DNA from 2 places in the Arthrobacter sp. WCS2018Hpa-7 genome. Region 2 is predicted to be linked to the other one. Evidence: riboswitches for the same ligand, from Rfam matches in the RefSeq annotation. Region 2 holds a riboswitch; the other holds the start of a gene.
The links. Region 2 has a riboswitch for S-adenosylmethionine ahead of RQH14_RS17160 (homoserine O-acetyltransferase). Riboswitches for the same ligand answer to the same signal wherever they lie in the genome.

Region 1 (4,859 bases), on a different contig from region 2:
ACTGACCATGGGCCGTGATGCACGCTCCTGGGATGAATCCGACGTCCGGATCCGACCCAACAAAAAAGGTTCCAGGCCACGGACCAAGGACAGACCCAGCCACGACGACGCCGTGATCGGCCGGATCATCACCGTGGACCGCGGACGCTACAGGGCGATTGTGGACGAGGACTCCGCGAACGCACGCGTCGTCATCGCTGCGCGCGCCCGCGAACTGCGGCGGAACCCGGTAGTACCCGGGGACTTCGTCGCGTTGGTGGGGGACGTCTCCGGCTCGCCGGACACGCTCGCGCGGCTGGTCCGGGTGGAAGAACGACGAACCCTCCTGCGGCGCAGTGCTGACGACACCGACCCCATCGAACGGGTGGTAGTGGCCAACGCCCACCAATTGGTCATTGTTGTTGCAGCCGCCAACCCCGAACCGCGCACCGGATTCATCGACCGTGCCTTGGTGGCAGCCTACGACGCCGGCATTGAGCCGCTGCTGCTCATCACCAAGGCGGACGTCAGGGATCCGGCGGAATTGCTTGCCAACTACCTCAGCCTGGACTTCCCGGTGATCATCAGCCGCACGGCAGACTCCGAAGCAGGCGGCATCGACGCCCGCTCCGATGACGGCCTGTCAGCACGGCTGGACAAGGACGCCGTTGCCCAATTGCGCTCCCACCTCGGGGGCAAGGTCACCGTGATGCTCGGCCACTCGGGCGTGGGCAAGTCCACCATGGTCAATGCGCTGACAGGGGCGGAGCGGGCCACCGGCGGCGTTAACGCTGTGACAGGACGTGGACGGCATACGTCCTCCTCCGCTTTGGCCCTGAAGCTCGCCGACGCGCCGGCCGGCAGCTGGATCATCGATACCCCCGGTATCCGGTCCTTTGGCCTTGCCCATGTGGACCCGGACCGGATTCTGCACTCGTTTCCGGATCTTGAGCCCGGGACGGAGGCCTGTGAGCGGGGCTGCAAGCACGACGCCACTGCCATCAACTGCGGGCTGGATCCGTGGGTGAACGACGGCCATGCAGGACCGTCAGGGGTAGCGCGGTTGGCCTCATTGCGCCGTTTGCTCGGTGCCGACCCCCGACTGGAAGCAAAAGAGACCAAGGAACTGGGCACGGTCAACTGATCGTTGCGGCTTCACGTCCCCGCTGCAGCGCGCGTTTCAGGATAGTTTGGTGGCATGACCCATCCCGTTTCCACCTACAACGATGACCTGCGCCTTGCCCACGTCCTCGCTGATTCTGTCGATGCCCAGACCATGGACCGCTTCAAGGCTCTGGACCTGAAGATCGAAACCAAGCCAGACCTCACACCTGTCACCGACGCAGACAAAGCAGCGGAGGAGGCCATCCGGGGTCAGCTCTCCCGTTCCCGTCCCCGGGACGCTGTCCTTGGCGAGGAGTTTGGCAGCAGCGGACACGGCTCACGCCGTTGGATCATTGATCCCATCGATGGGACCAAGAACTTCGTCAGGGGCGTGCCGGTGTGGGCAACATTGATCGCACTGGTTGATGAGGGCGAACCCGTGGTCGGCGTCGTCAGTGCACCCGCCTTGGGCAAACGCTGGTGGGCTGCCAAGGACATGGGTGCCTACATGGGCCGGTCCCTTGCCGCTGCCACCCGGTTGAAGGTCTCCAACGTTTCCCAGTTGTCCGATGCCTCCTTGTCCTACTCAAGCCTGTCCGGGTGGAAGGAACGCGGGAACCTGGACGAGTTCCTGGGGCTTACCGAGGATGTCTGGCGAACCCGGGCCTACGGCGATTTCTGGTCATACTGCCTGGTGGCCGAGGGCGCAGTGGACATCGCGTGCGAGCCTGAGCTGAACCTGTACGACATGGCAGCTCTCGTCCCGATCGTCACGGAGGCCGGTGGCCGCTTCACTTCCCTGGAAGGCGACGACGGTCCGTTCGGCGGCAACGCGCTGGCCACCAACTCCATCCTTCACTCGGAAGTCCTCAAACGGCTCAACCCAGGCCTGGACGACCTCCTCTAGCGCAGGTTCCCTTTACGGTTCACAAGCTGCTTTTCAGCGAATATTCGACGGCGGAAGCCTCCTTTTGGAGGCCTCCGCCGTTTTTTCTTCGCCAAACCGGCGATTTACAACCCGGCGTAACAAAGTGCTTAACAAAGCGAAGTGACTTTGGAGGGGCCGCTGGAGGTGCCCTAACCTTTTTTACAGGTCACGAGTGCCAGCGCTAAACCCCGGTTTGCTGGCCGGCAACCCTCCATTCGCGGTGGGGTGCCCCGGGTGACGACCCGGCCGGTCCGGAACGGATGCGGCAAGCGCGGATCCCCCTATGGGGGTCCCTCTTGAGTGAGGTCCCATGAGCACAGTCACGTTCGATTCAAACATCATTCCGTCCTTTGCCGGCGAAACCCCGTCACAGGCAGCTGCAGCAGCACGGCCACTCGCCGCCGTCACTGGCGCTGAGCTGCAGGCACCCCTGATCCAGGGCGGCCACGTCCGCTATGCCAATCTGGACTACGGAGCATCGGCTCCGGCCCTGACCATCGTCTCGGCCTACCTCAACGAGGTCCTCCCTTACTACGCCAGCGTTCACCGCGGCGCGGGCTTTGCCTCCCAGATCAGCACGTCGGTCTACGAGAATTCGCGCAACATTGTCCGTGAGTTCGTCGGTGGGCGTCCTGACGATTCCGTGATTTTTACGCGAAACACCACAGACTCCCTGAACCTACTGGCTGGCTGCCTGCCGCAGATCGACGGCCGCTTCTCCGGGGAAGTCCTGTACCTGGACATCGAACACCACGCCAACCTTCTTCCCTGGCAGGGTGTCCCGCACCGCAGCGTCGTGGCGGCCTCCACCTTGGCCGCCACAGTGGACAAGCTTCGCGACGAATTGGCCCAAGGCGGGGTCAGCCTGCTCGCCGTCACGGGTGCCTCCAACGTGACAGGTGAAATCCTGCCGATCGCCGAACTCGCAGCACTTGCGCACGAATACGGCGCCAGGATCGTAGTCGATGCCGCACAGCTGGCACCTCACCGCCGGATCAACATCACGGAGGCCGATGTTGACTACGTCGTGTTCTCCGGCCACAAGCTCTATGCTCCCTTCGGCGCAGGCGTCGTAGTGGGCCGCCCGGACTGGCTCGACGCCGGGACTCCCCACCTGGCTGGTGGCGGCGCCGTCCGTGAAGCCCGCCTGGACTCCGTGAGCTGGGCAACGGGCCCTGCCCGCCATGAAGGCGGGTCCCCCAATGTCCTGGGTGCCGCAACCCTCGCCCGCGCCACGCAGGTCCTCGCCGGGTTGGACCAAGACGCGTGGCACACCCACGAAGCCGCCATCCGCACGTACCTGGTGGACGGCCTGGAAGCCATCGACGGCGTGACTGTGCACCAGATCTTCACTGACTCCGACGACACCATTGGTGTGGTCAATTTCTCCGTGGAAGGATTCGACGCCGGATTGGTGGCCGCTTATCTGGCCGCCGAGCACGGAGTTGGCCTCCGGGATGGACGCTTCTGCGCCCACCCACTGCTCAAGCGACTCGGACTTCCCTCCGGGTCCTTGCGTGCCAGCTTTGGCGTCGGCTCCCGGTTGGAGGACGCCACGAGGCTGCTCGCAGGCATCGAAGGGCTCAAGCGCAACGGACTGGGCTGGGACTACGTGGTGGACGAGGGCCGCTGGGTACCTGCCAACGACCACCGAAGCTACCCGGAGTGGGCTCCCAACACCCCCGGCACAGCAGGCGCTGCTCCCTGCACCGTTGACTAAGCGCGGTTTACCCCGGCTGCGGTAAATTCGTAGGGTATCTTTCAGCGACCCTGTGAAGGAGTTTTGGTGGCATTGCGTTCTCCGGCCGCCCCCAGCGGACAGCCCGGCATTCCCGGTCCTGCCGGACCACGTGGTCCCAAGCTCCACGCTGACCGTCGCCACGAGTTCGGCCAGAGCTTCCAAGACGGCGGAGAGCATTACGATCGCGTTCGGCCCGGATATCCCCTGGACTCCGTGGAATGGCTGGTTCCCCAAGGAGCCACCGCCGCTGCGGATCTGGGAGCCGGCACTGGCAAGTTCACTGCGCTCCTCGTGGAGCGCGGGCTGGACGTTACCGCCGTCGACCCTTCCACCGACATGCTGGAGCAACTGCGGAAGTCCCATCCACACGTCCGCGCATTGGAGGGAACGGCCGAAGCAACGGGACTGACGGACTCAGCATTCGACGTCGTCAGTGTTGCCCAGGCCTGGCATTGGTGCGATCCCCTTGCCGCGAGCTCCGAGATAGCCCGTATCCTGCGGCCGCACGGGACCTTGGGACTGGTCTGGAACCAGTTGGACACCGATGTGCCCTGGGTTCATCGGCTCTCGCGCATCATGCATGCAGGGGACGTCCACAAGCCCGGGTTCCGTCCACTTATCGGACCGGAATTTGCCGGCTTGGAGAGCCACTTCACCCGGTGGGCGGACGACGCGACGCCGGAAGACATCATGGAGCTCACTAAGTCACGGAGCTACTATCTCCGCGCCAACCACGCCACCCGGGCGAAGGTCATGGGCAACCTGGAGTGGTACCTCTACGAGCACCTCGGGCACGCACCGGGAGAGACCGTTCCGCTGCCCTACGTGACGCAGACCTGGCGGGCGTTCAAGATGCGCCCTGTGCAGCCACGGTAGGCTTGGGGTGTGAAGACCAGTACGCCCTCCTCCTCGATAGAGGACTACGTCAAGGTCATCTACTCGTATACAGAGTGGCAAGACAAGCCGATAACGTCCTCCCAGCTTGCCCAGCGCCTGGGTGTAGCCAATTCCTCCGTGTCAGAAATGGTCCGCAAGCTCAAGGACCAGGGGTTGGTGGACCACCAGCCCTACAGCGCCATTCGCTTGACCGCGGCGGGTATGCGCCTG
Region 2 (4,859 bases):
CAGGCCGTTGCCGATGGAACCATACTGCGGACGCACATCCTGCGGCCCACGTGGCATTTTGTGCACCGGGACGACCTCGGCTGGCTGATGGGGCTCTCCGCGGACCGGCTGCACCAGGGAAACAAAGGCATGTACCGCCAAACAGGGGTGGACGAAGAAACATCGGCACTCAGTGGCCGGATCCTGGCTTCAGCCGTAGCCGACGGCGCCCACAAGACGCGCGAAGAACTGGCTGAGGTCCTGGGACAGGCCGGCTTACCCAGCAAAGGCCTGGGATTTATCTACCACCTCATGCACGCCGAGGTCAGTCGCGTCCTGGTGAGCGGCTCCCCCATCCGCTCTGCCGGTGGCGCCCTGAAGCAGACATACGCCCTTTTCGAGGAGCGGGTGCCAGGTTTCGTTCGTACGCCGTTGACCGGGGCGGACCGTGAAGAGGCCCTGGGCACGTTGGCGCTCCGGTACTTCTGCAGCCGCGGACCCGCCACCATCAAAGACTGCGCCGTGTGGTCAGGACTGACCATGAAGGACGTAAAGCTGGGGCTCCAGGTGGCTGAGGAACTGTCGCCGGGCGCTGTGGCTTCGGTCATCATGGACGGCTTGGAGTTTTATCTGGCTTCGGAAGACGTCGGCGAGCTCACCAAAGCCGGTGGCCCTCCGCGTCTTCATGACGCAGGGCTCCCCCGCGTCGACCTCATCCAGTGCTATGACGAATACGTTATGGGCTATTCGCAGTCCCGGCACTACTTGGGCGGGACTGCACCCTACTTCCCCGAGGACAACGGGCCCATGCACGTGGTCCTGCTGGATGGCAGGTTGGCCGGATGGTGGCGCCATGGATTCTCCGGTGGAGCCTGCCAACTGGATGTCCGCACGAACCGGCCAACAAGCCCTCCCGAACAGATGGCCCTGGACGTCGAAGTGGAACGCTATGGGCAGTTCCTGGGCATGGAGGCCAAGCTCCTCTGAAGCGCTCACTGCAGGCGCCGGAGTTCACGCCGCACGACCGGGCTAAGCTGGGATAAGACCTAGGAGGCCTGCACTGTGAACAATCTGATCTTCTGGATCATCGTCTGCTCGTGGCTGATTCCGCTCGGGATCCGCATGTACAACCGATCCCGCGCGCGCCGGATCCAGAACGGAACCTTCCGCGGCCCCGGCTATCCCCCGCAGCAGAACCTGCCCGGCCCTGGCTATCCGGCGCAGAATTACCCGCCGCAGAACTACCCTGCGCAGGATTACCGGGGACAGGACCAGCCTGGACAGGGTTACCCGAGTCAGGGTTACCCCGGGCAGAACTACCCCTCGCAGGGCTACCCGGGCTACCCATCCGGGCCCACCGTCATCCGCCCTGTGGATGACGAACCGCAGTCCGGGCCGCCGTCGAACTCTTCATCCCCCACGCCTTTCCCGGCCAACAACGGATCTGAGCCGCAAGGCTACCGCGCCCGCAAGCTGGCAGAACTGGACGCAAAGTTCAGCAACGGGGAGATCGCCATGGAGGATTACATGAAGCAGCGCGGCGACATCATGAACGGCTGACGCCGTTGAACGAACGTGGCGCTTAGGCGAAAAACGCGTCCTGGAGCTGGGCTGAGAGCTGGCCGATTTCCGTCAGGAACCCGTCGTGGCCGATCGGCGCCTCAATGACGTGGACCGGGACATCACCTGGCAGGGCTGCCGCCAATTCCCGGGATTGGGCCGGGAAATACAAGCGGTCGCTGTCCACCGCTGCCACGAAGAACTCCGCAGTGGCGCGTGACAATGCTGCCTCCAGCGATCCACGGCCGCGTGCGACGTCGTGGGACATCAGGGCTTCGGTGATGGCGATATAGCTGTTGGCATCAAATCGTCGGACGAGCTTTGTTCCCTGGTGGTCCAGGTAGCTCTCCACCTGATAGCGGCCACGCTCCCCCAGGACCGCAGCGGCCAGTGGTGTCTCCTGGTGCTGGGCTTCCCGGCCAAAGCGGAAATCCAATTCCAGCGCCGAGCGGTAGGTGATGTGGGCGATGCGCCGGGCCAGGGCGAGTCCGTGTTCGGGGGCCGTGCCACCGTAGTAATCGCCGTTGTTGAAGTTCGGGTCCTGACGAATGGCCAGGGTTTGGGCCTGTGCAAAGGCGATCTGCTCGGCCGTGCTGTAGGCACCCACGGATATCACGGCGCAGCGTTTCACCCGCTCCGGGAAAGTCGCTGCCCATTCCAAGGCGCGGGCGCCGCCCATCGACCCGCCCAACACTGCGTGCCAGGCCTCGATTCCCAGGGCTTCGGCCAGGCGCGCCTCAGCCTCGGTGCTGTCGCGCAGGGTGACCAAGGGGAACCGCGAGCCCCAAGGACGGCCATCCGGCGCCTCCGAGGACGGTCCGGTGCTGCCGTAGCAGCCGCCCACGATGTTGATGGAGATGACAAAGAACCTGTTGGTGTCGATGGTGGCACCGGGGCCTACCAGCTGCTCCCACCATCCCTCTTCGTCCGTGGCTCCCCGGGCAACGTGCGTGCTCCCTGTGAGGGCATGCTGGATGAGCACGGCATTGGAGGCATCGGCGTTCAGCTGCCCCCAGGTCTCATAAGCGAGGACGACGTCGGGAAGGAATCCGCCGGCTTCAAGGTCCAGCGACCCAATGGCGGCGTACTTGACGGTGCCGTCTTCTTCTCCGGATTTTGGAAGGGCTGTAGCAGTAATGGTCATTCCTTTGACACCTTAACCTCGCGCTTGCCCGTCGCCTTGCGTGCGAACAGGCCAGGTCTTCACCCGGGGCACCCCACCGCGGAGGAGGGTTGCCGGCCAGCAAGCCGGGGCTATGTGCTGGCACTCATGACCTAATACGAAGAGTCTAGGAAATACAGGGCGGTTATGGCGAAGAATGTGACATCAGTGTGACGGTTTAGGGCGTTTTCGTTCAGGAAGCAGCACTCCGGAATGCCACCCGGCGAATAATCGTCGGTCCGGGTGGCATCCAGGAACAGTGCCAGGTGCGGTCGGGCCGCTGCTTTCGGGGCTGGGTTCAGGCTCCCTTGGCGGCCCGGAACCCGGCTTCGAGGTCGGCGATGATGTCATCCACGTGCTCAATCCCCACGGACAAACGCACCAGGCCGGGGTTCACGCCGGCCACCAACTGCTGTTCAACCGTCAGCTGGCTGTGCGTAGTGGACGCCGGGTGGATGACCAGCGAGCGGACATCGCCGATGTTGGCAACATGCGAGTGCAGTTCCAGTCCGTCCACGAAGCGCTTGCCCGCTTCAACGCCGCCCTTGATGTTGAAGGCAACAATGGCGCCGGTGCCCTGTGGACCGTACTTCCGGCCACGGTCGTACCACGGGCTGGACGGCAGGCCGGCATAGGCGACCGATTCGACGTCGTCGTGGGCTTCCAGCCACTCGGCCACCTTGGTGGCGTTGGCTACGTGACGTTCGACGCGCAAGCTCAACGTCTCCAGCCCCTGGGCGATCAGGAAAGCATTGAACGGGGACACAGCGGAGCCGAGGTCGCGAAGAAGCTGGACCCGCGCCTTCAGGACGTAGGAAAGATTGGCGCCGAGCGCACCGTCCTTGCCAAGATCGCGGGCGTACACCAGGCCGTTGTAGCTCGGGTCAGGGGTATTGAAACCCGGGAAGCGTTCCGGGTCCTGGCCGAAGTCGAAGTTGCCGGAGTCCACAATCACGCCGGCAATGGCAGACCCATGCCCGCCAAGGTACTTGGTGGCAGAGTGGACCACGATGTCGGCGCCCCACTCGATGGGACGGATGAGGTAGGGAGTGGACAGTGTGTTGTCCACGATAAGTGGCACACCGGCCTCGTGGGCAGTGCGGGCGACGCCCTCGATGTCCAGTACGTCCTGGCGCGGGTTGGAAACTACCTCGCCGAAAAACAGCTTGGTGTTCGGCTGGACGGCGTCCCGCCACTGGTCCAGATTGTCCGGGTCTTCCACGAATGTCACCGAGATGCCGAACTTCTTCAGGGTGTGCGCCAGCAGGTTGTAGGTACCGCCGTACAGGCTGGGGCTCGCCACGATGTGGTCGCCGGCCTCCGCGATGTTGAGGATCGCGAAGGTCTCCGCGGCCTGGCCAGAGCTCAGCAGGAGGGCACCCAAGCCGCCTTCCAGGCTCGCGACCCGCTGCTCCACGGCATCCTGCGTCGGGTTGCCGATCCGGGTGTAGATGGGCGCGAGCTCGGCCAGGGCGAACCGGTTGGCTGCGCTCTCGGCACTGGGGAACACGAAGGACGTGGTCTGGTAGATCGGCAGTGCCCGGGCTCCGGTGGCAGAGTCAGGCTCCTGACCTGCGTGGATCTGGCGGGTTTCGAAAGACCATCCTTGGGACATGGAGTTCTCCTGTTCGTGGCGCATGGATTCTGTGGAAACGTGCTGCATGTGAGCTGGGGCCAGTCTAGGAAGTGTCCGGAGGCTTAGACAGCTTTGTGACGCCGGTGGAATCTTTCGGACTTTCAGCGTCCCTGCATGACGCCACACGGCACCGGTTATACACATCCCACCTTAGTTAGGCTTGACTTAGCTGAGACCCCGATCACAAAGTGCCAAGATGAAGCCATGCGCATGGATCACGTCTCTTACGCCTGTGAACGAGATGGCCTTTTGGCCACTACCGAACGAATTTCCGCGGCACTGGGAGTGGACGCTGTCCGGGGCGGAGTGCACCCGCGCTTCGGCACCCGGAACATGATCATTCCCCTTGCGGATAACAAGTACCTGGAAGTGGTGGAGGTCCTGGACCACCCCGCTTCCGACAAAGCACCCTTTGGCCAAGCAGTTCGTGCCCGCTCTGCCGCCGGTGGTGGCTGGATGGGCTGGTGCGTCGCTGTTGACGACCTGGCACCGTTCGAGGACCGCCTTGGCCGCTCAGCTGTT

Region 1: it holds a riboswitch for S-adenosylmethionine, as region 2 does, so the genes downstream of both, RQH14_RS07575 (aminotransferase class V-fold PLP-dependent enzyme) here and RQH14_RS17160 (homoserine O-acetyltransferase) in region 2, are expected to answer to the same signal.

What each region holds. Positions count from the first base shown of each region.
Region 1 covers NZ_JAVTJB010000005.1:60,506-65,364, forward strand. The annotation lists gene aroA (3-phosphoshikimate 1-carboxyvinyltransferase) at 1-5, shown strand, start outside; gene RQH14_RS07565 (ribosome small subunit-dependent GTPase A) at 8-1,123, shown strand; gene hisN (histidinol-phosphatase) at 1,178-1,990, shown strand; SAM riboswitch class IV at 2,176-2,289, shown strand; gene RQH14_RS07575 (aminotransferase class V-fold PLP-dependent enzyme) at 2,322-3,731, shown strand; gene RQH14_RS07580 (class I SAM-dependent methyltransferase) at 3,804-4,628, shown strand; gene RQH14_RS07585 (metal-dependent transcriptional regulator) at 4,638-4,859, shown strand, end outside.
Region 2 covers NZ_JAVTJB010000017.1:102,444-107,302, reverse strand. The annotation lists gene RQH14_RS17170 (winged helix DNA-binding domain-containing protein) at 1-966, shown strand, start outside; gene RQH14_RS17165 (hypothetical protein) at 1,042-1,539, shown strand; gene RQH14_RS17160 (homoserine O-acetyltransferase) at 1,562-2,683, opposite strand; SAM riboswitch class IV at 2,699-2,815, opposite strand; gene RQH14_RS17155 (bifunctional o-acetylhomoserine/o-acetylserine sulfhydrylase) at 3,000-4,340, opposite strand; gene RQH14_RS17150 (VOC family protein) at 4,542-4,859, shown strand, end outside.